2 regions of the Streptomyces sp. NPDC048191 genome follow, and region 1 is predicted to be linked to the other one. Evidence: riboswitches for the same ligand, from Rfam matches in the RefSeq annotation. Region 1 holds a riboswitch; the other holds the start of a gene.
What was found. Region 1 has a riboswitch for ZMP and ZTP ahead of AB0D93_RS29820 (bifunctional 5,10-methylenetetrahydrofolate dehydrogenase/5,10-methenyltetrahydrofolate cyclohydrolase). Riboswitches for the same ligand answer to the same signal wherever they lie in the genome.

Region 1 (15,135 bases):
CGCCTGACCGACCGGCTGCCCTCGGGAAGCCATCTGGTGCTGTCGCACACCGTCACCCATCCGGAGATGCCGGACGTGGACGAGGCGGTGAAGTTCTGGAACGAGCACGGCACGCCGAAGCTGAACCAGCGCACCCCCGCGGACGTGGCCCGGTTCTTCGACGGTCTCGAGCTGCTGGAGCCCGGTGTCGTGTCCTGCTCGCGCTGGCGCCCGGAGGACGCTCAAGGGACCGAGCCGGCGGAGGTCGCCATGTTCGGCGGCGTGGCCCGCAAGCCCTGAGCCCCGTCATACGGGTCCCCGCAAGGCCTGAGCCCCGCCTTACGGGGACCCGCGAGGCCTGCGCCCGTCCTCCTGGCAACGCAGCGAGAGTCGAGTCCGGTCGGCAGGGACCCCCCGAGGCCCGTGCCTGGCCGGGGAGCCGTTCGTCGTCCCGCAGCCCGTCCACCAGCCGCCCTGTGCTGCATCGGCACGCAGATCCCCCGCGAGCAGCGCCAACAGCACGGCCCGAACGGCAGGAACCCGACAGGGCCTGCACCGGCCCCACAGAAGCCCCGCGCCATCGAGCCCCGCCCTGCGGGAACCCGGCAGGGCCTGCGTCCATCCCCTCAGGGGCCCCGGGACAGCAGAGTCCCCCCGCGGGGACCCCGGGACAGCAGATTCCCCCGCGGGGACCCCTGGCGAGCAAAGCGCCCGCGGGGATCGGGGGGTTGGTGAACGTCGGGGGTGTGGGGTGCGTATGGAGGGGTGGCCCTCGACGACGCGAGGGTCTCGCGCCGCCGCCGGTCGGGGCGGCGCGTGTTCGGTTCGGCTTCGGGAGCCCTGCATGCGGCACGCACGACGACGGATCGTCAGGCGGGTGACACGCCTGGCGGCGGTCGGCGGACTCCTCCTGGGCGGCGCCATGGTCGCCCAGGCGGCCATGGCGAGCGAGACGCCTCCGGCCGCCACCAGACCGCTCGCCGCCACGACCGGCGCCGGGAACACCGGTGCCCGTCTGGTGGCGCGGCTCGGCACGGCCCGGACGGCGGGCGACTGGATCGGCGCCGACGGGCGGCCGGTGGTGGCGGTCACCGACCAGGCCACAGCGCGGGAGGTACGACGCGCCGGAGCCGAGGCGAAGGTCGTCCCGCACAGCATGGACGAGCTCAAGTCCGCCACGGCCGCGCTGCGTTCGGCACCGCGGGTCGCGGGCACCGCATGGGCCGTGGACTACCGCACCAACCGGGTCGTGGTGAGCGCGGACAGCACGGTCTCCGCCGGGGACTGGTCCCGGATGAGCCAAGTCGCCGCGCGGATCGGCAGCTTCGTGCGGATGGAGCGCCTGAAGGGAACGTTCACCACCCGGCTGAACGGCGCCCAGCCGATCCTGTCGACCGGCGGCCGCTGCTCGGCGGGGTTCAACGTCACCAACGGGCAGAGCGACTTCATTCTCACGGCCGGTCACTGCGGCCCCGCGGGATCCACCTGGTTCGCCGACAACCAGGGCAACCAGCAGCTCGGCCGGACGGTGAGCAGCACTTTCCCCGGCAACGACTTCTCCCTGGTGCAGTACGCCTCCGGCAAGGCCGGTGACGGCGCCGACGTCGTCGCGATCGGCGGCGGCAACGGGGTGCGGATCACCGGGGTCGCCGATGCGGCGGTGGGTCAGCGGGTGTTCCGCAGCGGCAGCACGAGCGGTCTGCACGACGGCCAGGTCACCGCGCTGAACGCGACGGTCAACTACCCGGAGGGGACCGTCACCGGCCTCATCCAGACCACCGTGTGCGCCGAACCCGGCGACAGCGGCGGGCCGCTCTTCTCCGACGGGATCGCGCTCGGTGTGACCTCGGGCGGCAGTGGTGACTGCACGGCGGGCGGGACGACGTTCTTCCAGCCGGTGACGCGGGCGCTGGCGGCGCTGAACGTCAAGCTCATCGTCGCGGCGCAGAACGCCGGCGGAGCCGCCGGGAGCGCGGCCCCCTCCCCCGCGCCGTCCGGCTCGGCCGCACAGGGCGCGGTCACACCGAGCGCGGCCTCGCCGGGTTCCTCGGCACCGGTGACGGGAGCCCAGGGACAGACGCTGCTGGCGCGGCTGACGGACACCCGTAACGTGGGTCCGGGGCTGCTGGTCGTCGCGGGCAGCCTGATCGCGCTCGTCGCGACCCGCTACATCCGGGCCGAGCAGGACCGCAAGGCCTATCAGCGGTACTACTCGGCGACCTGGGGCTGACGAGAGGAGGGCGCGCCCCGGCGCCTACGACGAGAGAAGGGCACCCGTGCGCTCACGGGTGCCCTGGACGATTCGGTGGCGATACGGCGCGGTCCGCGCGAGGTCGGTCAGGCCGCCCGCTGCGACGGCGGGGTCGCGGCGGCCCACTCCATCACGAGGCGCTGGTACTCCGCGCGCTGCTCGGTGGTCAGTGTCCCGCCCGACCGGCGCCACAGGGCCCTGATCTCCTCGTTGACCTCCGCGGCCGAGCGCTCGGGGGCGGCTTCAACAGTGGTGGACATGCTGTGAAGCATATGCCGAGCGAGGTGAAGGCGCTGTGAGTAAGTACACGCGATACGGGCATTACGGACGTGGCACTCATCACGTCAATGTGTCAAGCCAGGGGCGGGAGTTCACACCAGGGACTCACCGAGCACGAGCACCTGGATCGCCAGCACGGCTGCGCCGCGCGCCCAGTCGTGGAAGTCGGAGATCTTCGTCTCCAGGGCGACCGGGTCGGCGTGCGGGTGCCGGTGGGCACGGACGGTCTCGTGGACCGTGTTCCCGGCCACATCCATGATGCCGACACCCTCCCCGGCGAGGAGGATCTTCTGCGGCATCGCGAAGTTGGCGATCTGCGCGATCAGAACCCCGAGGGCGCGGGCGGCCTCGCCGATCACCCGGGCGGCCATGGGCTCACCCCCGGCGGCACCGCTGAGGATCTCCTCGTAGGTGGTGTCACGGCCGGTGGCGGCGCGGATCTGGTACTCGATGCTGGGGATGGTGAGCAGGGACACGGCACTGCCGCGTTCTCCGGCGGGGGTGAGCGGACCGTTCGGGTCGATGATCCAGTGCCGGCCAAAACCGCGGCCGTCCTCGGCGAACGGCACGCGACGGCCGCCGAGCACCAGCCCGTAGCCGATGCCGGCCCCGATGGTCAGGACGGCGAACCGGTCGAGCCCCCGGCCCGCCCCGAACCAGGTCTCGGCCTCGACCAGGGCGGCCACGTCGTTCTCCACCACGACCGGCAGACCGGTGCGCTCCCGTACCAGTGTGGCGAGCGGCACGTCGCGCCAGCCGAGGAACGGGGACTCGGCGACCACCGCCCGCTCGCGCACCAGGCCGCCCACACCGATGCCGATGCCCGCGAGGGCGGGGCGCCCCTCGGCCAGGGTGGCCGCCATCTCGGCGACCAGCGCGGCGACGGCCTCCGGTTCGCGCGTGGTGAGCGGGCGGTCGAGTCGTGCGGTCACCTCGCTGCGCAGGGTGGTGGCGACGCCGTAGACCATGTCGCCGGTGATCTTGAAGCCCAGGAAGGAGCGGGCGTCGGCCACAACGTCGAGCGGCCGCGACGGACGGCCCTGACGCGCCTGGGCCGGACCGGCCGTCTCGGGCGCCTCGGCCAGCAGCCCGGAATCCAGGAGCGGCTTGGTCAGCCGGGTGAGACTGCCCTGGGAGAGCCCGAGCCGCCGGGCCAGCTCGGTGCGGGACAGCGGCCCGTGCACGAGCACCTGGATCGCCACCGAGCGCTCGGCGGGGCTCAGCGGCAGCCAGTTGGTCATGGACCCGACCCTCTCCTTTTTTTCCGCCTCAGAAGTAAGCAGCTCACCATATCGCGTGTCGGACGCGAGAAAGAAGCCTCCCGCCCGCCCCTTGACGACTGGATTGTTCCGCCTCAAAAGTAATGGGCATGACCTTCTCCCTCGGCATCGTCGGCGCCGGCCAGTTCTCCGGCCAGTTCGCCACACTGTTCCAGGCCCATCCCGGCGTCCGTGACGTCTACGTCACCGACCTGCTGCCCGAGCGGGCCGAGCGGCTCGCCGCCGCACAGGGCCTCGCCGGCACCTTCCCGTCCTACGAGGCCATGCTGGAGTCGGCGGCGGTCGACGCGGTCGCCGTCTTCACCCAGCGCTGGACGCACGGGCCGCTGGTCCTGCAGGGCCTGGGCGCGGGCAAGCACGTCTACTCCGCCGTACCCATGGCGATCACCACCGAGGAGATATCGGCGATCATCGACGCGGTCCGGACGACCGGACTGACGTACATGATGGGTGAGACCAGCCAGTACAACCCGGCGACCGTGCACGCCCGCAACCAGATCGCCCAGGGCGCCTTCGGAAGGCTCTTCTACGCCGAGGGCGACTACGTCCACGACATGGACCTGGGCTTCTACGAGGCCTACCAGTACAGCGGCGGCAAGGACTGGAAGGCGACCGCCAGCTATCCGCCGCTGCTGTACCCGACGCACTCGGTGGGCGGGGTGCTCGGGGCCTGGCGGACCCACGCGGTGAGCGTGTCGGCGATCGGGGTGCGGGACGGTCGCGGCGACGGCGTCTTCGATCGTTCGGTCAGCCGGTTCGACAACGACGTGTCCAACGCGACCGCGCTGTTCGAGGTGGCGGGCGGCGGATCGTTCCGCACGAACGAGTTCCGGCGGGTCGGCTATCCCTCGCACATCCGCGAGTCCCGGTTCCGCTTCTTCGGTACGGAGGCCAGCATGGAGCAGCTGGCGACGGTGGCGCTGTGGCAGGACAAGAACGGGGTGAAGGACATCAGCGAACTGCTGGAGCCCAAGCCGACGCTGGCTCCGGACGACCCGTCCCTCGCGCACATCGCGCCGGAGCTGCGTGCGGCCTTCACCTCCGGTTCGGCGCCGGTCCACGACCGGTCGGGGCTGCCGCGGGAGTTCGACCATCTGCACAACGGCCACGAGGGCAGCCACCACTTCCTCGTGGACGACTTCGTGACCGCGGTCAACACCCGTACGCTGCCCTCGGTGAACGCGTGGGTCGCCGCCCGCTACACCCTGCCGGGCATCATCGCGCACGAGTCGGCGCGGCAGGGCGGCGTCCGGCTGGACATCCCCGACTTCGGGGACGCGCCGCAGGAGTGACGGGCCGGGCGGCGACGGCTCAGGTGCCGCTCAGGTGCCCGGCTTGCGGCCGTAGACGAAGACGTCGTCGCCCGTCTTCAGCAGCGACCAGTACGCCTTGGCGTCCTTGGTCGTCATGTTGACGCAGCCGTGCGAGCCCGGCGGGTTCCACATGCTCAGGCCCACCGAGTGGAAGGCCTGGCCGCCGTCGAAGAACTGGCTGTAGGGCATCGGCACGTTGTAGACGGTCGAGACGTGGTCGATGTCCCGCCAGTAGATCTTCTTCAGGCCGGTGCGGGTGGCGTAGCCCTTGCGGCCGGTGCGCACGGGGACCGGCCCGTGGACGAGCTTCCTGCCGTCCTGGATCCAGCTGAGCTGGAGCGTGAGGTTCACACAGGCGATCCGGCCCTTGTTCACCGGGCACTTGCCGTCCTTGTTCGGGTTCTTCCCGACGGCCTTCTGCTTGTTCATCAGGTCCATCACGCCCCAGGTGACGGGACCGGCGTAGCCGATGTCGGGCGTGATGCCGTGCTTGTCCTGGAAGGCCTTGATGGCCTTGCAGTCGGCGGCGGACTGCTTGCCGTCCACCGGCCGGCCGAGGAACTCCTCCACCTGCTTCTGGTACGGCCCTGCCTGCGTGGTGCAGTTCGTGACCGCCTGGGCCGGCACCGCGGTGACGGCGAGCGCGAGCGGCGCCACCAGTCCCGTGACGCCCAGCGCGACGACGCCGTGTCTGCGTATGTCCCCCATGTGCAACCTCTTCTCCCCTTGTCGCCCAGGGCCTGCCCCGGGGCTCCCCTGCGCGATGTTCCCGCGATTCCCGACTACTAGACCCGCGCGGGAGCACGGGGGTTGTGGTTCCGGTCAGGCTGTGACGAAACGGTGAACTTCGTCGCCGCGCAGCCGGCCCGCGGGAAGTCCGCGACCGTAGGCGACCAGCAACAGGTCCTGCCCGCGGCCGTACAGGGGCGCTCCCGAGCCGAAGGACCAGTCCAGGTCGTCCGCGCACAGCCGTACGCCGGTGAGGTCGGTGCCGAAGACGCGGAAGGCGCGCGGATCGACGGCGTCGAGGAGGATGCGCAGCCGGTCACCGGGCACCTCGCGGTCCAGACCGAGGGCGACGGTGACGTCGAGGCCGTGCACGACGTCATGACCGAGGGCCGCGGCGAGGCCGCCGACGGGGGGCTTCCACGGATGGTGGGCATGGGTGCGCAGAAATCCGGCGAGTGCGGCGTCCGCATGGGCGGCCGCGTCGCGACGGGCGAGCCGGTCGGTCATGCGGTGCAGACTGCCGCGCGCCCTGACCAGCTCCCACAGCACCTGGCCGGTCCGGTGACGGAAGCCCATCGACATGTGCGCCACGACCTCGCGCACCCGCCAGCCCTTGCACAGACTGGGCGCGTCCCACTGGGCCGGGGTCAACGCCTCGAAGAGATCGGCCAGTTCACGTCGTTCGGCGGCGATGGCGGTCCTCAGGGCCGCGGTGTCCGGTGATTTACCCATGTCTCCAGGATGTTGACCGTCCGACCGGAAGTCCAAGACATGATCCGTCTGCCATCTAGCATGATCCGTTATGGAGCTGCGGCAGCTGCGGTACTTGGTGACGGTGGTGGAGGAGGGCGGGTTCACCCGTGCCGCCGAGCGGCTGCATCTGGCCCAGCCCGGGCTGAGTGCGCAGATACGGCAGCTGGAACGTGAGTTGGGGCAACCGTTGCTCGACCGCTCGGGCCGCTCGGTGCGGCCGACGGAGGTGGGTGAGGCCGTCCTGCCGTACGCGCGGGCCGCGCTCGCGGCGGTCGACGGGGTGCGGCAGACGGTGGAGGAGTACACCGGGCTGCTGCGCGGCCGGGTGGCCGTCGGTCTCGTCCCCGGCACCCTCGCGCACGCCTTCGACGTGGCCGGGCAGCTGGCGGAATTCCACGAGGCACACCCCCGGGTGGAGGTCACGCTTACCGAGGACACCTCGGACCGGATGCTCACGGCACTGCGCCGGGGCGAGCTGGACCTGGCGGTGCTGGGCGTCACGGAGGAGACACCGCCGCCCGGTGTCGATCAGCACGTGGTGATCGACGAGCCGCTGGTCGTGGTCGCCGTACCCGGACACCCCCTGTTCCTGGAGTACGACGCGGCCGGTGCCGTGCCGCCGACGGCCCTGCGCGGGCACCGGCTGATCGGCCTGCCGCGCGGCACCGGGATGCGCGGTGTCCTGGAACGGCTGTGCGCCGAGGCGGGTTTCCGGCCGCACATCGCGTTCGAGGCGGCGACCCCCGACGCGTTGGGCCGGCTGGCGGCTCGCGGCCTGGGCGTCGCGGTGCTGCCCGGCCTCGGGCCCCGGCCGGGACTCGCCACCCTGCGGCTCGCCGATCCCCGCGCCCGCGGTCGGGTGGCCCTGGCGTGGCGGTCGGAGGGACCCATGCTGCCGGCGGCGCGGGCGCTGCTGGGGCGGCTGCGGAAGGCGATGGGGGCGGGAGAGGCCTGACCGTCGCCGGCCGCGGGTCCGCGGCGGGCTGGTCGCGCCCGCGCGGCGAGCCGCAGGTCCCCGCCCCGGCCGGCGCCCCGGGGCGCGCCCGCGACGAGTGCCGCCTTGTCCTGCAGTGGTCCTGGCATGTCCGGCCTCCCGTGTGCGGTGACTGCTGTCGCCGTCCACTGTCACGGGAAAGCCGGACGTCCTCTGTCGGTGTTGCGGACGCGGTCTCAGTGTCCGCGCCTGATCCACTCCTCCAGGTGAGGTGCCTCTGCGCCGATGGTGGTGGAGTCGCCGTGGCCGGTGAGGACCTTGGTCTCCGGCGGGAGGGTGAGGAGCTTGTCGCGGATCGAGTCGATGATCGTCGGGAAGTGGGAGTAGGTGCGTCCGGTGGCGCCCGGACCGCCCTGGAAGAGGGTGTCCCCGGTGAAGACGGTGCCTAGCCCGGGTTCGTACAGGCAGACGGCGCCGGGCGCGTGGCCCGGGGTGTGGAGCACGGTCAGGTCGGCCCCGGCCGCCTCGATGACCTGGCCGTCCAGCAGGTGCCGGTCGGGGTCGCGGCCGGGGTGGGTCATCTTCCACAGCGGCAGGTCGTCGGGGTGCAGCCAGATGGTGGCGCCGGTCAGGTCGGCGAGTGCCGGCGCGGCGTTGACGTGGTCGTTGTGGGCGTGGGTGCACACGATGGCGACCAGGTGCCGGTCGTCGACGGCGCGGGCGATGGCCTCGGCGTCGTGGGCGGCGTCGATGACGATCACCTCCCGCTCGTCGCCGACGATCCACACGTTGTTCTCGACGTCCCAGGTGCCGCCGTCGAGGCTGAACTGCCCGGAGGTGACGAGGCGTTCGATGCGTACCGTCATCAGAGCACCACCACCGAGCGCAGCACGTCGCCCTGGTGCATCCGCTCGAACGCCTTCTCCACCTCGTCCAGTTGGATGGTCTCGGTGACGAACGCGTCGAGCGGCAGCCGGCCCTGCAGGTGCAGGTCGATCAGCATGGGGAAGTCGCGGGAGGGCAGGCAGTCGCCGTACCAGCTCGACTTCAGGGCGCCGCCGCGGCCGAAGACGTCCAGCAGGGGCAGTTCGAGCTTCATCTCGGGGGTGGGGACACCGACGAGGACGACGGTGCCGGCGAGGTCGCGCGCGTAGAAGGCCTGCTGGTACGTCTCCGGGCGGCCGACGGCCTCGATGACGACGTCGGCGCCGAAGCCGCCGGTCAGCTCGCGGATCGCCGCGACCGGGTCGGTGTCCTTGGAGTTGACGGTGTGGGTGGCGCCCAGGGTGCGGGCCTTGTCCAGCTTGCGGTCGTCGATGTCCACGGCGATGATCTTCGCCGCGCCCGCGAGGTTCGCCCCCGCGACGGCCGCGTCACCGACGCCGCCGCACCCGATGACCGCGACGGAGTCGCCCCGGCCGACCGCGCCCGTGTTGATCGCCGCGCCGATGCCGGCCATGACGCCGCAGCCCAGCAGGCCGGCGACCGCCGGGGAGACTGCCGGGTCGACCTTGGTGCACTGGCCGGCGGCGACGAGTGTCTTCTCGGCGAACGCGCCGATGCCGAGAGCCGGGGACAGTTCCTGCCCGGTGGCGGCGAGGCTCATCCGCTGCCGGGCGTTGTGCGTGTTGAAGCAGTACCAGGGCCGGCCGCGCAGACAGGCCCGGCAGGCGCCGCACACCGCACGCCAGTTGAGGACGACGAAGTCGCCCGGTGCGACGTCGGTGACGCCCTCGCCGACCGACTCCACCACCCCGGCGGCCTCGTGACCGAGCAGGAAGGGGAAGTCGTCCGAGATGCCGCCCTGCTTGTAGTGCAGGTCGGTGTGGCAGACACCGCAGGCCTGGACGCGCACCACGGCTTCGCCGGGCCCGGGATCCGGCACCACGATCGTCTCGACCCGTACGGGCTCGTCCTTCCCCGGTGCGATCACGCCGCGCACTTCCTGCGCCATGGTCCGACCCCTTCCTCGATGACCTTCCCCGCAGACACTACGCGCGACCGATCGGTGGCGGGGCGGACCACGGCGGTCGTCGCGGATCTTTCCGGCCGCCGGGCGAAATGGGCCGGGCCGGCGTGCCCCGGCGAGAAGCACGAGCCACTCAGTAAGAATTACTCGCTCTCCGGTAAGAATGTGACCGAATAACGTCATTCCATGATGGCAATCTTTTTGCTGGGTGCGGGAGTTTGCCTGGTGTGTGCACGGAACCGGGCGTGCCTCAATGGGGGCATGTCTCTCGACGGCCGCAATGGACGTACCGCATTCCTTTTCTCGGCCTGCACCGCACCGCGCCCCGGCACGGGATGTGAACTCCGGGACGCATTCCCGGTGTTCGCCGAAGCGCTGGACGACATCTGCGCGCGCCTGGATCCGTATCTCGAACTTCCCCTGAAATGCGTGATGTTCGCCGGAGACGACTCGCGTACGGCCGCGCTGCTGGACCGGGAGGCGTTCTCCGGGCCGGCGGTCTTCGCGCTCCAGGTGGCGCAGTACCGGCTGCTGCACAGCTGGGGAGTCCGGCCGGACGTGGTGTTCGGGCAGGCGGCCGGGCGGATGGCCGCCGCGTACGCCGCGGGTGTCTTCTCCCTGGCGGACGCCTGTCACGCGGTGGGTACCCTCGCCCGGCTGCTGGGCGGCCCGGCGCACTCCCCGCACCCGGACGGCCTCCTCGACGCCTACGGCCGTACCCTCGCCACGCTCCACCCGCGCGCGCCGCTGCTGCCCCTCGTCTCCGACCTCACCGCGCGCCCGGTGGGCGCCGAGACGGCCGAGCCGGAGTACTGGGTGCGGCGTGCGCCGCTGCGTTTCGCGGAGACCGTCGGCGTGCTCCACCGCGACGGCGTCCGCACCTGGCTGGAACTGGGCTCCGGGGACCGGCTCACCCGCATGCTCCCGGCCTGTCTCCCGGACTGCCCGCCGGGCGTCACGCCCTCGGCCTTCGCGCTGTCCCGTGACTGGGCGCTGCTGGGCTCGGGGCCGGGCTCCGGCTCGGGGGCCGCACAGCAGTGAGGGCCGCCCCGCGGGACGGCCCTGTGCACACCCGCCGACGGCCCCGGCGTCCGGGCCCCTCGGCCCGGGACGGCGCGCCGCCGGTGGCTAGGCCCCGACGGCCGGCAGCAGCCCCGTGACCGGGGCCACGGGGTCGGTGACCTGGTGCAGTTCGTTCAGCCGTTTCAGCTGGCCGACCTTGTTCACCGCCCGCATCTGCTCCGAGACCCGCGGGACCTTCGCCCTGTGATCGGCGGGGATGTCGCTGACGGCGAGCGAGTCGACCACGGTCATGGGGTTGATCTGCCCGGTGTGCGGTGCGCTCACGGCGGCCGCGTTCGCCACCGGTGCGGCAAGGCCCGTGACCCCGGCGGCGAGGCCGAGGGCCGCGACGATACGTCGTGTTGAGATCATGCCCTCAGCAACGGTGCCGGGCCCCGTCCGGACACGGGCCGGGGCCGTTCCTCACTCGTGAGGCGGAGACCGCCGCGTGCGCTTGCCGTGACCGCCGGGCCGGAGGAGTCTCGAAGGGTGGGAGTCCGTGCGGCCCGCGCCCCGCCGGGCCGCGGGCGCTCGAAGGAGGTCACCCATGGGCACCGCGACAGGTTCCGCTTTCGACGTCGACACACTGCGCCGGGGCATAGAAGGGACCACCGGGAACACCCTTCTGTCGCTCTACGCCGACGACGCGGAGATCCGTATCGTCGATCGCAACAACCAGCCCAGTCACCCCACCGTCCTGCGCGGCAGGGGCCAGATCGCCGAGTTGCTGGACGACGTCTACAGCCGCGACATGACACACAAGCTGGAGCGGTGCGTCGTGCAGGGCGAACACGCCGCGTTCAGCGAGTCATGCCAGTACGGGGACGGCACGCGCGTCCTCGCCGAGTCGATGATCACGTTGCGCGACGGCAAGATAGCCGACCAGTTGATCATCCAGGCCTGGGACGAGTAGGCACAGCCCCGCATGACAGGTGCCGGAAGGAGATGCGCGAGGGTCCAGGTCACCTCCCGTCTGACCTGGACCTTCTCGGCCCGGGCGAGCCTGGGACGGATCCCCCGGGTGCGCCCTCGGCAGCCGGCACCGGCTTCCGCGACAGGTCGGCCGGTGTCCGCCGCTCTGCTTCGGTCAGCGCTGAGAGCAGCGCGTCTTCGCCCGCGTCCTCCGCTGCCGCGTGCGCTTCGAACACGGCATGGCCGGCCCCGGTGAACCGGAGCCGTACCCGCCGCCGGTCACCGGTCTCGTGGGTACGGGTGATCAGCCCCGCCTCCTCGTCCCAGCCGGGCCGAGAGCGCACCCCCGGGTCAGGCCCAGCCGCTCGGCGAGCGTCGAGAGCCGCACGCGTACGGTGGCCCCGACCTGCGCAGCATCAGCAGCACCTCCGCGTACTGCCAGTACCTCAGGCCGTCCGAGTGCAGCACCTCGCGGCGGGCCTGCGCGCCGTGCCGGGCGAGGGTCATCAGCCGGGCGGCGACCCGATCACACCCGGCCGCCGAGCACCGGACCCGCCACCGCCCTCCTCGGCGCCCCAACCCCCGCCCCGGCCGTCCCGCGAACCACGGAGCCGCCCACACCCGGGCCCCCGGACACCGGATCTCACGGCACCTGACCCGCAAAGCACCGGGCCCGGCCACGCCGGGTGCGACGGGACCGGATGCGGCAGCCGGGGGCTCGGCGGGGGGCCGCCGCGTTGGTGACGGACTCCGCGAACGGGGACTGAGGTGCTCGGTTACGCTGTACCCGGGCCGTGACTGGCGCTGAGGTGGAGTACCACCGGGGAGCGGTCCGTGGTGGATGCCGCGCGGCTGGGCGAGAGAGTCGATCCAGCCCAGGAGTGTGCAGCATGACCCAGGCCCGTCTCATGGACGGCACCGCCCTCGCCCGCCGCATCGTCGAGGACACCGCGAAGAAGGCCGCCCTCCTCGGCGAACGGACCGGTACCGCGCCCTGCCTCGCGACCGTGCTGGTCGGCGAGGACCCGGCGTCCGTGACCTACGTCCGCATGAAGCAGAACCGCTGCCGCAAGGCCGGCATCGAGTCCCGGCACGTGGCGCTGCCTGCCACCACGACCACGGAGGAACTGGTCGGCGCGCTACGGGAGTTGTCGGCCGACCCGGCGGTGCACGGCATCCTGCTCCAGCACCCGGTCGGCGACCACATCGACGAGCGGGCCGCGTTCGAGGCGATCGCGCCGGAGAAGGACGTCGACGGCGTCACGTTCGCCTCCTTCGCCACGATGAGCTTCGGTCTGCCCGGCTTCGTCTCCTGCACTCCCGGCGGCATCCTGCGGCTGCTGGACGAGTACGGCGTCGACCCCGCCGGCAAGCGGGCCGTGGTCGTGGGCCGCAGCGCGATCCTCGGCAAGCCGGTGGGCATGCTGCTCCTGGCCCGGGACGCGACCGTGACGTACTGCCACTCGCGGACGGCCGACCTGTCGGCGGCGGTCCGCGAGGCGGACATCGTCGTCGCCGCCGTGGGCCGGCCCCGGCTGATCCGTGGTCAGGACGTCAAGCCCGGCGCCGTCGTGATCGACGCGGGCTACAACCCGGGGAACGTCGGCGACGTCGACTTCGACTCCGCCGTGGAGCGTGCCTCGCTGATCACGCCGGTGCCGGGCGGTGTCGGCCCGATGACGATCGCCACCCTGCTGGAGCAGACCGTGGAGGCCGCCGCCCGGCAGCTCGGCGCGTAGGGACCGGGGCGCATGGGGGTCAGCGCATCCAGGCGCTGTACTCCATCACGTCCCCGGCCTTCACCCCGTACCGGGGATCGTCCCGGGTGAAGGTGGTCTCGAGACCGAGGACGGCGCCGGTACGGGGATCGAGGATCAGCATCCGCCGCTCGCCCGGCCCGTCGTACGTGTACGCCTGCCCCGGACGCCCGAGCCGGTCCGTCACCTGCCCGGCGGGACGCAGGCCCTTGGCGTCCGCGAGGATCCGGACAAGGGCCGCGGACTCCCGGGCGCCGAGCGTCCAGTGGTCCAGCAACTCCGGTACGACGTCCAGGAGTTCGGACGTGGACAGGGAGCCGGTGCCGGTGCGGGCCGTCTCGGCGAGGTAGGCGCGCAGGGCGGCCGGACCGTGCGGGGGGCGCGCCTCGGGCGGTGCGTCGCTCCAGCTCGGCGGGTAGGTGGTCCGGCTGAGCACATGGCCGTCCGCCACCAGGCGCGGGGCGTCGCCCTCGTCGGTGAGGACCGGGCGTCCCGGGTGGCGCGGGTCGGTCGCCACGACGAGCTCGGTGTGGCTGTCGTCGGCGCTCCACCGCACCACGCGCTCCTCGGGCAGGGTGACCGGCGGCTTGTCGTCACTCATGCCGAGGCTCCACGACTGCACATGGGTGCCCTTGCGCAGACCGGGCGAACCGTCCTCGGCGGCCGCTGCGGCCAGTTCCTCCATCCGGTCCAGCGGTACGGCCGTGGAGTGGGCGCGGACGGCCAGCGGGCGCGGCGCCGCGACGGCGGGCGGGCTGCCCGGGCCGCCGAGCAGCACGGTGAGCGTGGTGGTCAGCACTACGGTGGTGGCGGCGAGGCCCCACCACAGCCGGGAACGCGGAGTGCGGAGCCGGGCGGGCCTGCTCTCGCCCTCGCCCTCGCCCAGCAGCAGCTCCAGCCGCCGCTCTGCGCCGTGGTCGAGCGGACCGTCGCCGTAGTACGGGCCGTGTGCCGGCGCCGGGTTGACCCGACGCAGCAGATCGAGTTCATCAGGCATTGCGGTGGTCCTTGCTCAGGGATACGACGACGGGGGCGAGGGAAGCGGACTGCGACGACCGCCGGCCGGGCCCGCCCTCCCCGGCCGTGGGATCGTCGCCGGCCCGGGCGGAGCCGACCGGCCGACCACTCACACCGGGCAGCTGCCCGGCCCGCGGGGCGGTCGTGGCGGACCCGTGCGGTGTGCGGTGCACGGCCGGCACCCCCGCCCCGGACACATCGGCGCACGACCGTTGCTCGGGCGACGACACGCCGTCGGGCCCCACCGGAGGTGGAGACGCGGGGTGCCCGGGCAGTGGCCCGACCGTCGGTACGCCTGGAGTCGAGTGGTCGTCGGGGGGTGTCGTGGCTGCCGTCGCCGTACCGCGCGTGCGCTGTTGGGGCGGTGTGCCGGATGCCGGACCGGCCGGGCCCATGCGGTCGATCTCGGTCCGCAGCCGGCGGCGGGCGCGGTGCAGACGCATCGCCGCCGCGCGTCTGCCGCAGCCCAAGGCGACCGCGATCTGCTCGGCGTCGAGTTCCTCCCAGGCCGCGAGGCGCAGTACCTCCCGGTCGGCCGGGGAGAGCCGGTCCAGGGCCTCGTGCACCCAGGCGCCGGGCGGCTCCGCGTCCGGGCTGTCCACGACGTGCCGGCCGTGCGCGGCCTCGTCGTTTCCCAGCCGGTCCACCAGCCGGCGCCGGCGCCCATGGCCGCGTACCGCGTTCGCCAGGCAGTTGCGGGCCACCCCGTACAGCCAGGGCAGCGGCGCCTCCGGCAGGTCGCGACGGCGCCGCCAGGCGACCGTGAACACCTCCGCCACCACTTCCTCCACCTCGTCGGCCCGCCCGGGCAGCCGCCGCGCGACATAGCGGCTGACCGCCCAGTAGTGCTCGCGATAGGCAGCGGCGAAGATCTCGTCGTTGCTCATGTCCCGTTCGTGT
Region 2 (15,135 bases), on a different contig from region 1:
CGTGTACTCCCGCAACTTGCGCCACACGCCGTCGGCACCCTGTTCGTAGAGCGCGAAGCCGGTGCAGGGCCACTGGGCGTCGAAGCCGGACAGTTCCTCGAAGGCGCGGTCCATCGCCGCCTCGTCGATGCCGTGCGCGACGGTGACGTGCGGGTGGTAGGGGAACTGCAGCTCACGCGCCAGCGGCCCGGAGGCGTCCCGCACCCGCTGCTGCAGCAGGGTGCAGTCCTCGCCGCCCTGGACGACACGGACGTAGACCACCGGGGAGAGGGGACGGAACGTGCCGGTGCCGGACAGCCGCATCGGGAAGGGCCGGCCGGCCGCGGCGACCTCGGTGAGATACGCCTCGACGCCCGGCAGCCCGTGCGCGTCGATCTCCGTCGGCGGCAGCAGCGTGACGTGCGTGGGGATGCCGTGAGCCGCGGCGTCGCCGAAGCCCGCGCGCCGCTCCTGGAGCAGGCTGCCGTGAGGCTCCGGGACCGCGATCGACACGCCGATCGTTACGGTCCCCACGTCTTCTCCTGTCGTCGCTTCCGTCGTCTTCTCGGCCTTCTCGTCCGGGCCGTCGGATATCGACTGTACGGCTATGGATGTCCTGTGGGCAGGCGCAGCGGAAGTGATGTGCAGCGCTCCGCCCACTCGGACGCGTGTACGGTCGTGCGCCGCGGCGCCGGCCCGTGCTCCTCAGTGCTTCGCCGGCAGGAATCCCACCCGCTCGTAGGCCTGCGCGAGGGTCTCGGCGGCGACCGCGCGCGCCTTCTCCGCGCCCTTGGCGAGGATCGAGTCGAGCGTCTCGGAGTCGTCCAGGTACTGCTGGGTCCGCTCCCGGAAAGGCGTCACGAACTCGACCATGACGTCGGCGAGGTCGGTCTTGAGGGCGCCGTACATCTTGCCCTCGTACTCCCGCTCCAGTTCGGAGACCGGCTTGCCGGTGAGGGTGGAGTAGATCGTGAGGAGGTTCGACACGCCCGGCTTGTTCTCCGCGTCGTAGCGGATCACGGTGTCGGTGTCGGTGACGGCGCTCTTGACCTTCTTGGCGGTGGTCTTCGGCTCGTCGAGCAGGTTGATCAGGCCCTTCGGCGTGGACGCCGACTTGCTCATCTTGATCGACGGGTCCTGCAGGTCGTAGATCTTCGCCGTCTCCTTGAGGATGTACGGCTTCGGGATGGTGAAGGTCTCGCCGAAACGGCCGTTGAAGCGCTCGGCGAGGTCGCGGGTCAGTTCGACGTGCTGGCGCTGGTCCTCGCCGACGGGCACCTCGTTGGCCTGGTAGAGGAGGATGTCGGCGACCTGCAGGATCGGGTAGGTGAAGAGGCCGACGGAGGCGCGGTCGGCGCCCTGCCGGGCCGCCTTGTCCTTGAACTGGGTCATGCGGCTGGCCTCGCCGAAGCCGGTGAGGCAGTTCATGATCCAGGCGAGCTGGGCGTGCTCGGGAACGTGGCTCTGGACGAAGAGCGTGCAGCGGTCCGGGTCCAGACCCGCGGCCAGCAGCTGCGCGGCGGCGAGCCGGGTGTTGGCCCGCAGCTCCTTCGGGTCCTGCGGGACCGTGATCGCGTGCAGGTCGACGACCATGTAGAACGCGTCGTGGGACTCCTGCAGGGCCACCCACTGGCGGACGGCGCCGAGGTAGTTGCCGAGGTGGAACGAACCGGCGGTGGGCTGGATGCCGGAGAGCACGCGGGGGCGATCAGCAGTGGCCATGTCTTTCATTGTCGCAGAGGGATCGGGGGGTTCTGTGCGTGGGGAACCGCGCGTGGCCCGCGGTTCCCCACGCCCCTGCGGGGCGTCTCAGCCCAGGTCGACCTGCGGGTACAGCGGGAAGCCGGCCACCAGGTCCGTCGCCCGCTGGGCGATCTCCTGCGCCACCTTCTCGTCCAGGACGTGCGCGGCCTTGCTCGGGGCGCCCGACTTGGTGGTGCCCGGCTCGGTGGTGGTCAGGACGCGGTCGATCAGGCCCGCCACCTCGTCCATCTCCGCCGTGCCCAGGCCACGCGTGGTCAGGGCGGGGGTGCCGATGCGGATGCCGGAGGTGTACCAGGCGCCGTTCGGGTCGGCCGGGATCGCGTTGCGGTTGGTGACGATGCCGGAGTCGAGCAGGGCCGCTTCCGCCTGGCGGCCGGTGAGGCCGTAGGACGTGGCCACGTCGATCAGGTTGAGGTGGTTGTCCGTGCCGCCCGTCACCAGCGTGGCGCCCCGGCGCGTCAGGCCCTCGGCCAGGGCGCGGGAGTTGTCGACGATGCGCTGGGCGTAGTCCTGGAAGGCGGGCTGCCGGGCCTCGGCCAGGGCGACGGCCTTGGCGGCCATGACGTGCGGGAGCGGACCGCCGAGGACCATCGGGCAGCCCCGGTCGACCTGGTCCCTGAGGGAGTCGTCGCACAGGACCATGCCGCCGCGCGGGCCGCGCAGTGACTTGTGGGTGGTGGTGGTGACGATCTGGGCGTGCGGGACCGGGTCGAAGTCGCCGGTGAGGACCTTGCCGGCGACCAGACCGGCGAAGTGCGCCATGTCGACCATCAGGGTCGCGCCGACCTCGTCGGCGATCTCGCGCATGATCCGGAAGTTCACCAGACGGGGGTACGCCGAGTAGCCCGCCACGATGATCAGGGGCTTGAACTCGCGTGCCTGGGCGCGCAGGGCCTCGTAGTCGATCAGGCCGGTGGCCGGGTCGGTGCCGTAGGACCGCTGGTCGAACATCTTGCCGGAGATGTTCGGGCGGAAGCCGTGGGTGAGGTGGCCGCCCGCGTCCAGGGACATGCCGAGCATGCGCTGGTTGCCGAAGGCCTGGCGCAGCTCGGCCCAGTCGGCCTCGGAGAGGTCGTTGACCTGGCGGGCGCCGGTCTTCTGAAGGAAGGGGACCTCGACGCGGTCGGCGAGGACGGCCCAGAAGGCGACCAGGTTGGCGTCGATGCCGGAGTGCGGCTGGACGTAGGCGTGCCGGGCACCGAAGAGCTCCCTGGCGTGCTCGGCGGCCAGTGCCTCGACCGTGTCGACGTTGCGGCAGCCGGCGTAGAAGCGGCGGCCGACGGTGCCCTCGGCGTACTTGTCGCTGAACCAGTTGCCCATCGCGAGGAGGGTGGCCGGCGAGGCGTAGTTCTCGGAGGCGATCAGCTTCAGCATCTCGCGCTGGTCGTGGACCTCCTGGCCGATGGCGTCGGCGACGCGCGGCTCCACGGCACGGATGACGTCGAGAGCGGCGCGGAAGGCGGTGGACTCGGTGGAGAGGGGCTGCTGCTCTGGCATGAGGACCTCCGGACGGTGTGCGTACAGCGTTCACGTTCGGCCCAGGCGCACGGCACACATCACACTCGGGCCGCTCCCCGATGGTCCGTCCCATCCCAGCGCGCCAGTCACGGCCCGCTGATCAGCCTACCGGGCGCGCCGGAGCGCGCAGGTCCCGCGTCCACCATGCGAGCGAGGATAGGAAGGGGGCCACCGCCGTCTCCGGGAGAGGCCATGACCGCTGCAGAAGACCTCATCACCGCCGCCGAAGCGCACTGTGCGCCCACCTACCACCCGCTGCCGGTCGTCGTGGCCTCGGCGGAGGGGGCCTGGATGACGGATGTGGAGGGGCGGCGCTATCTGGATCTGCTGGCCGGTTACTCGGCGCTCAACTTCGGGCACGGCAACCGGCGGCTCATCGAGGCGGCCAAGGCACAGCTGGACCGGGTGACGCTGACCTCCCGCGCCTTTCTGCACGACCGGTTCGCCGCGTTCTGCACGCAGCTCGCCGAGCTGTGCGGGATGGAGATGGTGCTGCCCATGAACACCGGCGTGGAGGCGGTGGAGAGCGCGGTGAAGACGGCCCGGAAGTGGGGGTACCGGGTCAAGGGGGTGCCCGCGGAGATGGCGAAGATCGTGGTCGCGGGCGGCAACTTCCACGGCCGTACGACGACGGTCATCAGCTTCTCCACCGACCCGGAGGCCCGGGCGGACTTCGGGCCGTACACGCCCGGCTTCCAGATCGTGCCGTACGGCGACCTGACGGCGATGCGGGAGGCGCTGACGGAGAACACCGTCGCGGTGCTGCTGGAGCCGATCCAGGGCGAGAACGGGGTGGTCGTGCCGCCGGCCGGCTATCTCCCGGCCGTCCGGGAGCTGACCCGGGAGCGGAACGTGCTGTTCGTCGCCGACGAGATCCAGTCGGGTCTCGGCCGGACCGGGCGGACCTTCGCGTGCGAGCACGAGGGCGTCGTCCCGGACATGTACGTGCTGGGCAAGGCGCTGGGCGGCGGCATCGTGCCGGTGTCGGCGGTGGTGTCGAGCGCGGAGGTGCTCGGGGTGTTCCGGCCGGGCGAGCACGGGTCGACGTTCGGGGGGAATCCGCTGGCCTGCGCGGTGGCCCTGGAGGTGGTCGCGATGCTGCGCACGGGCGAGTTCCAGGCCCGGGCGGCGGCACTGGGCGAGCGGATGCACCGGGCGCTGGCGGCCCTGCCGGCCACGGGCACGGTGACGGCGGTGCGCGGCCGCGGACTGTGGGCCGGCCTGGACGTCGCGCCGGGGATCGGTACCGGCAGGCAGGTGTCGGAGCGGCTGATGGACCGCGGGGTCCTGGTGAAGGACACCCACGGCCACACGGTACGGATCGCCCCGCCGCTGATCATCGACGAGGCGGACCTGGACTGGGGTCTGGAACAGCTGACGGCCGTCCTGGGCGCCTAAGACCTGTCGTTTGGATCACGCAGCAGACGCGGCGCCGATCGGCCCCGGCGCCGTCCTGCGACCTGATCCGAACGGCAGGCCCTAGAGGATCACGTGCGGCAGGAAGCGGGCGTACTCGTCGGTGATCAGGCCCGTGGACTCGCGGATGCCCAGGCCCGCCGGCTCGTCCCGGACGACCCAGGCGCCGAGGACGACGTGGTTGCCGGCGAAGGCGGGCAGGGGCGCCAACTGCTGGTAGCAGCAGGGCTCGTCACGGAGTACGGCGGGCGCGCCGGGCTCGTGCACGGTGACGCCCTCGCCCTCCCGGCCGAGCAGGGGCTTGGCGACGTAGCCGGCCGTGGAGGCCAGCTCGCGGGGGCCGTCGAGGTAGGCGGGCAGGAGGTTGGGGTGGCCGGGGTACAGCTCCCACAGGATCGCCAGCAGGGCCTTGTTGCTCAGCAGCATCTTCCAGGCGGGTTCGATCCACAGGGTGCTGCCGCTGCCGCCGCCGTTGTCGAGGGTGTCCAGGACGTGCCCGCCGAAGGCGTCGGTGGTGAGCCACTCCCACGGGTAGAGCTTGAAGATGCCGCGGATGAAGCGGAGCCGGTTGTCGACGAAGCGGCCGGAGAGGGTGTCCCAGCCGATCTCCTCCATGGACAGCCAGTCGGTGTCGAGGCCGGCCTGTTCGGCGGTCTCCTTCAGATAGGCGACCGTCATCAGGTCCTCGCCGAGTTCGTCGGCCGAGGAGTGCGCGAAGTGCAGGGGGCTGCCAGGCGGGAGGAGCGCGGCCTGGGACCGCCAGGCCTCGACGAGGCGTTCGTGCAGGGAGTTCCACTGGTCGGCGCCGGGGAAGCGCTCCTCCATCCAGAACCACTGCGGTGAGGCGGCCTCCACCAGCGAGGTCGGGGTGTCGGCGTTGTATTCCAGCAGCTTGGCCGGGCCGATGCCGTCGTAGCGGAGGTCGAACCGGCCGTAGACGGAGGGGAGTTCGGCGCGGCGGCGCCAGGCCTCGGTGACCGCGGCGGCCACCCGCGGGTCGGTGATGCCGAGGTCGGCGAGGCGGTCCTCGGCCACGATGTGCCCGGCGGCCGCGAGGCACATCCGGTGCAGCTCCTCGACGGTCTCCTCCAGCGCCTCGATCTCCTCCAGGCCGAAGACGTAGTAGGCGCTCTCGTCCCAGTAGGGGCGCAGCGAGCCGTCCGGGTACCGGGTGAGGGGATAGACGAGCCCCTGTTCCTCGACGGTCTGCTGCCAGCCGGGGCGCGGGGTGGTGGTACGGCGTTCCATGCGGGTCTTCCATCACCCGCCGGAGCCGTGGTACCCGCCGCCGAAGCCGCCGCGGTGGACCCCGTGACCGCCGGAAGAGCCCGAGGAGCTGCGGTGGGGCCGGGTGAAGGAACCGTCGTCCACCCACGAGCCCTTCTTCTTGCCGCCGTAGTACCAGGAGCCGTTCACCGACGTCTTGAGGGACGTGGTCCTGCAGTTCTTGTCGGAGACGATTCTGTAGCCCTTGGCGAGGGTGTAGCTGTCGCGGTCGACGCAGCGCTTGTCCGGGTCGGACGAGCAGGCGGTCAGGGCGGCGGCCAGCACACCCATGCCGCCGAGGACGACCGTGCCGGAGCGCAGCCGCCGACGGGTGTCAGCCATGTTCGTGTCCCCCGTGTCCGTGTTCGAGTGGCTGATGTCGGCGGCCAGCCTAGAGAACGGTAAGAGCGCAGACCACAGGGGGTGGCCGGGTCAGCCGTCTCCTAGAGTCACTTTGTGTTCTTTGGAATGGTGTGCGCCCTCGGCGCGGCGGTCTGCTTCGGCACCGCGACGGTGTTGCAGGCGGTGGCGGCGCGGGAGGCCGGTACGGGCGGCGGGGGTGAGGCGGCGCTGCTGCTGCGGGCGCTGCGGCAGTGGCGGTACCTGGTCGGGCTCGCGCTGGACGGGCTGGGCTTCCTGTTCCAGATCGCGGCGCTGCGGTCCCTTCCGATCTACGCCGTCAGCGCGGCCCTGGCGGCGAGTCTGGCGGTGACCGCCGTGGTCGCGGCGCGGCTGCTGCGGGTGCGGCTGAGCGGCACGGAGTGGGGCGCGGTGGCCGTGGTGTGCGCCGGGCTCGCGATGCTGGGCCTGGCGTCCGGGCCGGAGGGCGACCAGGGCGGGTCGGACACGTTGCGGTACGTGATGCTCGCCGTGGCGGTCGGGATGCTGCTGCTCGCCCTGGCGGGCGGCCGGCTGTCCGGGCCGGGGCGGGCGCTGGCGCTCGGCCTCGGGGCGGGGTTCGGGTTCGGGGTGGTGGAGGTGTCGGTACGGCTGGTCGACAGCCTGGCGCCACTGGCTCTCCTGGCCAACCCGGCGACCTATGCGCTGCTGATCGGAGGAGGCGCCGCGTTCATGTTGCTGACGTCGGCCCTCCAGCGGGGCTCGGTCACCACCGCGACCGCCGGGATGGTGATCGGCGAGACGATCGGGCCGGCGGCGATCGGTGTGGTCTGGCTGGGCGACCGCACGCGCGAGGGGCTGACCTGGCTGGCGGTCCTCGGGTTCGCGGTGGCGGTGGCGGGGGCGCTGGCGCTCGCACGCTTCGGGGAGGCCCCGGTGGAGCAGGCGGGCGACGCCTGACGGGTGCGGGCTCCTGTGCCCCCTACGGCAACACCCGGCACAACGCCTCCAGCGCGCCCGCCCACGCGCTGTCCGGCGGGGTCGCGTAGCCCACGACCAGCGCGTCCAGCGGCTCGGCGACGGCCTGCGGATGCCGGTGGAAGGACAGGCCGTGCAGGGCCAGGCCCTGCCACGCCGCCGCCTGGACCACCGACCGCTCCATGCCCGGCGGCAGCAGCAGCACCGCGTGCAGTCCGGCGGCGATCCCGGTGACCGTCACCTCGGGCGCGCGGGCGGACACGGAGGCGGCGAGGGCGTCGCGGCGGCGCCGGTAGCGCAGCCGGCAGGAGCGGACGTGCCGGTCGTACGCACCGGAGGTGATGAACTCGGCGAGCGTGAGCTGCTCCAGCACCCCTACGGTGTCGGTGCCGCCCTTCGCCGCGGCCGCCGCCTCCGCCAGCGACGGGGGCAGCACCATCCACCCCAGGCGCAGTCCCGGCGCCAGGGACTTGCTGGCGGTGCCGAAGTAGACCACGCGGTCGGGGGCGAGGCCCTGGAGGGCGCCGACGGGCTGCCGGTCGTAGCGGAACTCGCCGTCGTAGTCGTCCTCCAGGACCAGCCCGCCGGTGCGCCGCGCCCAGTCCACGACGGCTGCCCGCCGGTCGGGATGCAGGGGTGTACCCATGGGGAACTGGTGGGCGGGGGTCAGGAGTACCGCACCGGCACCGTGCAACCCCCCGGTGTCCGTGCCGTGTTCGTCGAAGGGCAGCGCGGGGGTGGCGAGGCCCGCCTGCCGGAGCAGGCCCCAGTAGGTGTCGAGGCCGTAGGACTCGACCGCCACCGTGCGCACGCCGCGCGCCCCGAGCATCGCCGCGGTGATGCGCAGGGCGTGCGTGAAGCCGGAGGTGATCAGGACGGTCTCCGGGTCCGTCCGGACGCCGCGCACGCGCGCGAGGTAGCCGGCGAGGGCGGCGCGCAGTTCGGGGCGGCCGCGCGGGTCGCCGTAGCCGAGGGCGTCGTACGGGGCGGCGGCGAGGGCGCGGCGGGCTGCCTTGAGCCACTCGGTGCGCGGGAAGGCGGCCAGGTCCGGGATGCCGGGCAGGAGGCTGTGGGCGGGCCGCTCGGGTTCCCGGCGCCGGGGTGACGCACCCGTGCCGGGGAACGGCGCCGGCGCCCCCGCCGCCACCCGTGTCCCCGAGCCCTGCCGCGCGGTGAGCCAGCCCTCCGCCACCAGGTCGGCGTAGGCCTCGGCGACGGTGTTGCGGGCGATGCCCAGGTCGGTGGCGAGGGAGCGGGAGGAGGGCAGCCGGGTGCCGGGCGCGAGCCGGCCGGTGCGGACGGCGTCCCGCAGGGCATCGGTCAGGCCCCGGCGCAGCCCGCCGGCACCGGTCGGTTCGAGGTGCAGGTCTACACCCAGAGTGGCCCACGATTCCTCCATGGAAATGGACCATACTCCTGGGCTGCCTCGCTCCTAGGGTCGAGGGCATGAGAACCGCACAGGACAAGGTCGAGTACGCCACCGAGCAGGCCCCGCGCATGCAGTGGGCCCAGCACGCCCCCGAGGTCTACAAGGCGATGATCCGGCTCGACACCGCCGCCAAGCAGGGGCTGGACCCCAAGCTGTACGAGCTGGTGAAGATCCGCGCCTCGCAGATCAACCACTGCGCCTTCTGCCTCGACATGCACACCAAGGACGCGCTCGCGGCGGGGGAGAGCGTGGAGCGGGTCGTGCAGCTCAGCGCCTGGGAGGAGTCCCGGCACTTCTACACCCCGAAGGAACTGGCGGCGATCGAGCTGACCGAGGCGATCACGGTCCTGACGGACGGGTTCGTGCCGGACGAGGTGTACGAGCGGGCCGCCAAGCACTTCGAGGAGGCCGAGCTGGCTCAGCTGATCGCCGCGATCACGGTGATCAACGCCTGGAACCGGTTCGGGGTGACCACCCGGATGACCCCGGGCCACTACCAGCCGGGGCAGCACAAGTGAGCCGTACGCAACTGCTGGACCCGAGGGTCGGCCGGGCGATGTCCGCGCTCAGCGCGGCCGCCAAGCAGGGGCTCGGCGATCCGGTCCTCGCCGAACTGGTGATGATCCGCGCCTCGCAGATCAACCACTGCGCCTTCTGCCTCGACATGCACCTCCGGGCGGCCCGGAAGGACGGGGAGTCGGAGGACCGCCTCCAGCTCCTGGCCGCCTGGGAGGAGGCCGAGGACCTCTACAGCGAACGGGAGCGGGCCGCGCTCGCGCTGACCGAGGCGGTCACCGTGCTGACCGAGGGCTTTGTGCCCGACGCGGTGTACGACAGGGCCGCGGACCACTTCACCGAGGCCGAACTCGCCCATCTCATCGCCCTGATCACCGTCATCAACGGCTGGAACCGCCTGATGGTCAGCCGCCGAGTCCCGCCGGGAGGTTACCTGCCATGAGCAAGGCCGAGGTGTTACGCGCGCTGCACCGGGGGCGTGCCCCGGAGGAGCCGCTGGTGCTGCCGGGCCCCTGGGACGCGGCCTCCGCGCGGGCGTTCGCCGAGGCCGGGTTCCCGGCGCTGGCCACGCCGAGCGCGGGGGTGGCCGCGTCGCTCGGGTACGCGGACGGGGCGACCCCGGCCGACGAGATGTTCGCGGCCGTCGCCCGGATCGCCCGGGCGGTGGACGTGCCGGTGTCGGCGGACATCGAGAGCGGGTACGGGCTCGCGCCGAAGGAGATCGTGGAGCGGCTGCTGGAGGCCGGTGCGGTCGGCTGCAACCTGGAGGACTCGGACGGGGGCGTCCTCAGGGACCCGCGGGAGCAGGCCGAGTTCCTCGCCGAGGTGCGCTCGGCCGCCGCCGACCGGCTGTTCGTCAACGCCCGCGTGGATGTCTTCGTGCACGGCGACAAGGATCCCGAACGGGCCATCGAGCGGGCCGCGTTGTACGTGGCGGCGGGCGCGGACTGCGTCTATCCGATCCTCGCCCCCGTCGGTGTGCTGCCCCTGCTGCGGGCCGGGATCCAGGGCCCGGTCAACGTGCTGGCCCGCGCGGACGGCGAGGGCCCCTCGCTCACCGAACTCGGCGAACTCGGGGCCACGCGCATCACCTTCGGGCCGGGACTCCAGCGCAGGGCGACGGCCGCCCTGCGGGGGATCGCCGACTCGCTCGTGTGACGGGACGGTTCAGGACAGCCACCGCTTCCACACGTCTGGGTGGCTGTCCACCCACTTCTTCGCCGCGTCCTGGGGTGACATCTTCTGGTCGGCGATCATCAGGGAGACCTCGTTCTGGTCCTCGGTGGTCCACCTGAACTTCTTCAGGAAGGCCGCGGCCCTGCCCCCGGACTTCGCGAAGCCGGCGTTGAGGTACTTCTGCAGCGGGGTGTGCGGGTAGGAGCAGGCCACCTTCGCCGCGTCCGCGTCGCAGCCCTCCTTGTACGGCGGCAGCTTCACCTCCGTCATGGGGACCTTCTTGAACAGCCACTGGGGTGCGTACCAGTAGGTCAGGAAGGGCTTCTTCTCCTTGGCGAACTGTTTCATCTGGGTGATCTGGGCGGCCTCGGAGCCGGCGAAGACGACCTGGTAGTTCAGCTTCAGGTTCTTCACCAGCGCCTTGTCGTTGGTGACGTACGACGGGGAGCCGTCCATCAGCTGGCCCTTGCCGCCGCTCTCCGCGGTGCGGAAGAGGGGGGCGTACTTGTCGAGGTTCTTCCAGTTCGTGATGTCCGGGTGCTGCTGGGCCAGGTAGGTGGGCACGAACCAGCCGATGTGGCCGGTCACCCCGAGGTCGCCGGCGTGCGCGATCGTCTTCTTGTCCTCGACGTACCGCTTCTCCTGGTCCGGGTGGCCCCAGTCCTCCAGGATCGCGTCGACCCGGCCCTGGCTGAGCGCGTCCCACGCGGGCACCTCGTCGACCTGGACGGTGTCGACGCGGTAGCCCAGCTCGTGTTCCAGGAGGTACTGGGCCACGGCGACGTTGGACTGGGCGCCCACCCACGACTGCACGGACAGGGTCACGGACTTGGCGCCCCGGGCGTTCGCGAACGGGCTGGCCTGCTTGGTCATGTCGGCGGCGCCGCAGCCGGTGAGCAGCGACACGGTGGCCGCTCCGGCGGCGATCAGCGCCGTCCTGCGCTTGAGCTTCGTCATGTCACGCTCCCTTCTTCGCGCGTCGCTCGGTGGGCTGGGTCACCCGGTCGAGCATCAGGCCCAGGCAGACGATCGCGGCACCGGCGACCAGACCGGTCGCCAGGTCGCCCTGGGCGAGCCCGAAGGCGACGTTGTAGCCGAGGGCGCCGCCGCCGACCAGGCCGCCGATGATGACGACGGCGAGGACCAGGACCACGCCCTGGTTGACGGCGAGCAGCAACGACCTCTTGGCGAGCGGGAGTTGGACCTGCCACAGCTGCTGTCGGCCGGTCGCGCCGAGCGAGCGCGCCGACTCCAGCGCGGCCGGGTCGACCTGGCGCAGGCCCTGCGCGGTGATCCGGACGACGGCCGGGAGGGCGTAGACGACGGCCGCGGCGACGGCGGGGGCGCGGCCCACGCCGAACAGGGCGACGACCGGGATCAGGTACACGAACTGCGGCATGGTCTGGAACACGTCCAGGACCGGGCGCAGGGCGCGTTCGACGCGGTCGCTGCGGGCTGCGGCGATGCCGGTCGCGAACCCGAGGACCAGGGTGACGGCGACGGCGGCCAGCACCTGGGAGAGGGTGTCGAGGGCCGGCTCCCAGACGCCGAGCACGCCGATCGCGGCCATGGCGAGGACGGCGGTCAGGGCGGTGCGCCAGGTGCCGATCGACCAGGCCAGGGCGGCGACGATCAGCAGCACCGACCACCAGGGCAGCCACTGCAGGCCGCCGCGGACGGGGTCCAGGACCCAGGTGGTGAAGTGGCCGGCCCAGTCGGCCGTACCGCCGACGACGGGGACGCCGGAGTAGAGGTGGTTGGTCATCCAGTCGACGGCGCGGTTGACCGGTTCGGCGATGTTCAGCGTGGCGCCGGACGGCCAGTCGAGGCGGCCGAGCAGACGGCCGGCCAGGGCGACGGCCACGGTGACGGCCAGGGCGTACGGCCAGCCGATGGTCCGGGACCGGCCCTCGCCCGTCTCCCCGGCGCCGGCGGCTCCGGTGACGCGGTCCAGCACGATGGCGAGCAGCACGATCGGGATGCCGGCGGCGAGGGCCTGGCCGACGTCGACCGAGGCGAGCGCCTGGTAGACGCGGTCACCGAGGCCGCCGGCGCCGATGACGGACGCGATGACGGCCATGGACAGCGCCATCATGATCGTCTGGTTGAGACCGAGGAGGAGCTCCCCCCGGGCCAGCGGGATACGGGCGGTCAGCAGCCGCTGGCGGCGGGTCGCGCCGAGCGACTCCACGGCCTCCAGGACCTCGGGGTCGGCCCCGCGCAGGCCGAGCGCGGTGAGGCGGGCCATCGGCGGGGCGGCGTACACGACGGTGGCGAGGACGGCCGCGGGGACGCCGATGCCGAAGACCAGGACGACGGGGAGGAGGTAGGCGAACGCGGGAAGCACCTGCATGGTGTCCAGGACCGGGCGCAGGGCGCGGTCCAGGCGGTCGGAGAGGCCGGCGGCGAGGCCGAGCAGCGCGCCGACGATCACGGAGGCGAGGACCGCGACCACCATGAGCGCGAGGGTCTGCATGGTGGGGACCCACATGCCGAGCGCTCCGCAGGCCAGGAAGGCCATGGCCGTGCCGGCGGCCAGACGGACACCGGCGACGCGCCAGGCCACCAGGGCACCGAAGACCGTGACGCCGGTCCAGCCCGCGGCGAGCAGCGTGAGGTAGACGGCGCGTACGGAGAGGACGACCGCGTTGCTGATGTAGCCGAAGAAGTACAGGAACAGCGGGTGGCTGTCCCGGTTGTCGATCACCCAGTTGCTGGCGCCGGTGAGGGGCTTGTCCAGGCTGACGGTCAGGTGGTGGGGCCACGATCCGCCGTGCAGCAGGGGCAGCAGTACGGCGGTGACGAGCGCGAGCAGGAGCAGTTTCGCCGCGGTTCGGCTCCTCAGCAGGCGGAGGTTCGCACGGGAGGCGGCCGGGACGGTGAGCGTTGCCATCAGACGGCCTCCGGGCTGGTGCGGGGGCCGGGTACGCACACGTCGATGCCCGCCACGACGTCCAGCAGCAGCTCGTGGTCCACGGTTCCGATGCAGCTGCCGTCCTCCACCACGCAGGCCGGTGTGCCGGTCTCGGCCACCGTCCTGATCGCGTCCGCGACGACCGCGTCCGGCGTCAGCGCCCCCGGGTGCTCCCGGCCGCCGCAGTCGCCCGGCTTCATGGCCGTGCGCACGGTCATCACCTGCTCGCGCGGAACGTCCCGGACGAACTCGCGGACGTAGTCGTCGGCCGGGGAACCGACGATCTCCTCCGGGGTGCCCAGCTGGACGACCCGGCCGTCGCGCATCAGGGCGATGCGGTCGCCGAGCTTCAGGGCCTCGCTGAGGTCATGGGTGATGAACACCATCGTGCGGCCCTCCTCGCGGTGCAGGCGGACCACCTCGTCCTGCATGTCGCGCCGGATGAGCGGGTCGAGGGCGCTGAACGGCTCGTCGAAGAGCAGGACCTCGGGGTCCACGGCCAGGGCGCGGGCCAGCCCCACGCGCTGGCGCTGGCCGCCGGAGAGCTGGCCGGGGCGGCGGTGCTCCATGCCTTCGAGTCCGACCTTGGCGACGACCTCGGCGGCCCGCTCGCGCCGCTCGGCCTTGCCGACGCCCTGGATCTCCAGGCCGTAGGCCACGTTGTCGAGGACCGTGCGGTGCGGCAGCAGGCCGAAGTGCTGGAAGACCATGGCGGCGCGGTGCCGGCGCAGTTCGCGCAGGCGGCCCTTGTCCATGGCGCGGACGTCCTCGCCGTCGATGGCGATCGTGCCGGCCGTGGGCTCGATCAGGCGGGTCAGGCAGCGTACGAGGGTGGACTTGCCGGAGCCGGACAGGCCCATGACGACGAAGACCTCGCCCTTGCGGACGTCGAAGGAGACGTCACGGACGGCCGCCGTACAGCCCGTGCGGGCGCGCAGCTCGGCGGGTTCGAGCGCGGCGAGTTCGGCGTCGGCGGGAATCCGCTCCGGCTTGGAGCCGAAGACCTTCCACAGGCCGGACACCGAGAAGACCGGCGTGTCGGTGGTGGGCGGCTTGCGTGTGGGGACTGTGAGCGCCATCAGGCGTCACCTCCGATCAGGTCGACTGCCTTCTCCCCGACCATGAGCACCCCGATCATCGGGTTCACGGCGGGCATGGTCGGGAAGACGGACGCATCGGCGATGCGGATGCCGTCCAGCCCGCGAATCTTCAACTCCGGGTCCACCACCGCGAGTTCGTCGTCGGCGGCACCCATCTTGCAGGTGCCGGCGGGGTGGTAGACGGTGTGCGCGACCTTGCGGGCGTACTCGCTCAGCTCGGCGTCGCCGAGGATCTCCGGGCCGGGGCAGACCTCGCGCTTGAGCCAGCCGGCGAGCGGCTCGGCCTTGGCGATCTCGCGGGCGATGCGGATGCCGTCGACGAGCGTGCGGCCGTCGTAGTCGTCCTCGTCGGTGAAGTACCGGAAGTCCAGGGCGGGCTTCACGGACGGGTCGGCGCTGGTGAGGTAGAGGCGGCCGCGGGACCTCGGCTTGGGGATGTTCGGGGTCATCGAGACGCCGTACCGCGGGCGTTCGTAGCCGAGGCGCTCGGGGTTGTCCGTGAACGGGATCTGGTAGAAGTGGAACATCAGGTCCGGGCCCGCGTGTCCGGGGTCGCGACGCACGAACAGGCCCGCGTCGGAGTCCATCGCGGAGTTCTCCGGGATGGGCCCGTGGGTCTCCCAGACGATGACCGACTCGGGGTGGTCCAGCAGGTTCTCGCCGACGCCGGGCAGGTCGCGGACGACGGGGATGCCGAGCGCTTCGAGGTCCTCGCGCGGGCCGATGCCCGAGTGCAGCAG

Region 2: linked by a shared signal. The riboswitch ahead of AB0D93_RS11565 (glycine hydroxymethyltransferase) and the one ahead of AB0D93_RS29820 (bifunctional 5,10-methylenetetrahydrofolate dehydrogenase/5,10-methenyltetrahydrofolate cyclohydrolase) in region 1 are both predicted to bind ZMP and ZTP.

What each region holds. Positions count from the first base shown of each region.
Region 1 covers NZ_JBEZMO010000022.1:119,670-134,804, forward strand. Annotated here, with positions in the region: gene AB0D93_RS29750 (SAM-dependent methyltransferase) at 1-279, shown strand, start outside; gene AB0D93_RS29755 (S1 family peptidase) at 824-2,209, shown strand; gene AB0D93_RS29760 (hypothetical protein) at 2,317-2,502, opposite strand; gene AB0D93_RS29765 (ROK family transcriptional regulator) at 2,602-3,750, opposite strand; gene AB0D93_RS29770 (Gfo/Idh/MocA family oxidoreductase) at 3,879-5,081, shown strand; gene AB0D93_RS29775 (L,D-transpeptidase family protein) at 5,112-5,810, opposite strand; gene AB0D93_RS29780 (maleylpyruvate isomerase family mycothiol-dependent enzyme) at 5,925-6,563, opposite strand; gene AB0D93_RS29785 (LysR substrate-binding domain-containing protein) at 6,634-7,539, shown strand; gene AB0D93_RS29790 (MBL fold metallo-hydrolase) at 7,755-8,384, opposite strand; gene AB0D93_RS29795 (S-(hydroxymethyl)mycothiol dehydrogenase) at 8,384-9,472, opposite strand; gene AB0D93_RS29800 (acyltransferase domain-containing protein) at 9,749-10,528, shown strand; gene AB0D93_RS29805 (hypothetical protein) at 10,616-10,921, opposite strand; gene AB0D93_RS29810 (nuclear transport factor 2 family protein) at 11,097-11,462, shown strand; gene AB0D93_RS29815 (hypothetical protein) at 11,813-11,968, opposite strand; ZMP/ZTP riboswitch at 12,246-12,326, shown strand; gene AB0D93_RS29820 (bifunctional 5,10-methylenetetrahydrofolate dehydrogenase/5,10-methenyltetrahydrofolate cyclohydrolase) at 12,352-13,200, shown strand; gene AB0D93_RS29825 (CU044_5270 family protein) at 13,220-14,215, opposite strand; partial or broken gene AB0D93_RS29830 (sigma-70 family RNA polymerase sigma factor) at 14,628-15,122, opposite strand.
Region 2 covers NZ_JBEZMO010000005.1:223,252-238,386, forward strand. Annotated here, with positions in the region: gene AB0D93_RS11555 (2'-5' RNA ligase family protein) at 1-513, opposite strand, end outside; gene trpS (tryptophan--tRNA ligase) at 685-1,701, opposite strand; gene AB0D93_RS11565 (glycine hydroxymethyltransferase) at 1,789-3,240, opposite strand; ZMP/ZTP riboswitch at 3,273-3,361, opposite strand; gene rocD (ornithine--oxo-acid transaminase) at 3,454-4,659, shown strand; gene AB0D93_RS11575 (glutathionylspermidine synthase family protein) at 4,741-5,925, opposite strand; gene AB0D93_RS11580 (hypothetical protein) at 5,938-6,285, opposite strand; gene AB0D93_RS11585 (DMT family transporter) at 6,412-7,242, shown strand; gene AB0D93_RS11590 (PLP-dependent aminotransferase family protein) at 7,265-8,659, opposite strand; gene AB0D93_RS11595 (carboxymuconolactone decarboxylase family protein) at 8,707-9,207, shown strand; gene AB0D93_RS11600 (carboxymuconolactone decarboxylase family protein) at 9,204-9,647, shown strand; gene AB0D93_RS11605 (isocitrate lyase/phosphoenolpyruvate mutase family protein) at 9,644-10,363, shown strand; gene AB0D93_RS11610 (ABC transporter substrate-binding protein) at 10,373-11,338, opposite strand; gene AB0D93_RS11615 (ABC transporter permease subunit) at 11,340-13,274, opposite strand; gene AB0D93_RS11620 (glycine betaine/L-proline ABC transporter ATP-binding protein) at 13,274-14,374, opposite strand; gene AB0D93_RS11625 (GMC oxidoreductase) at 14,374-15,135, opposite strand, start outside.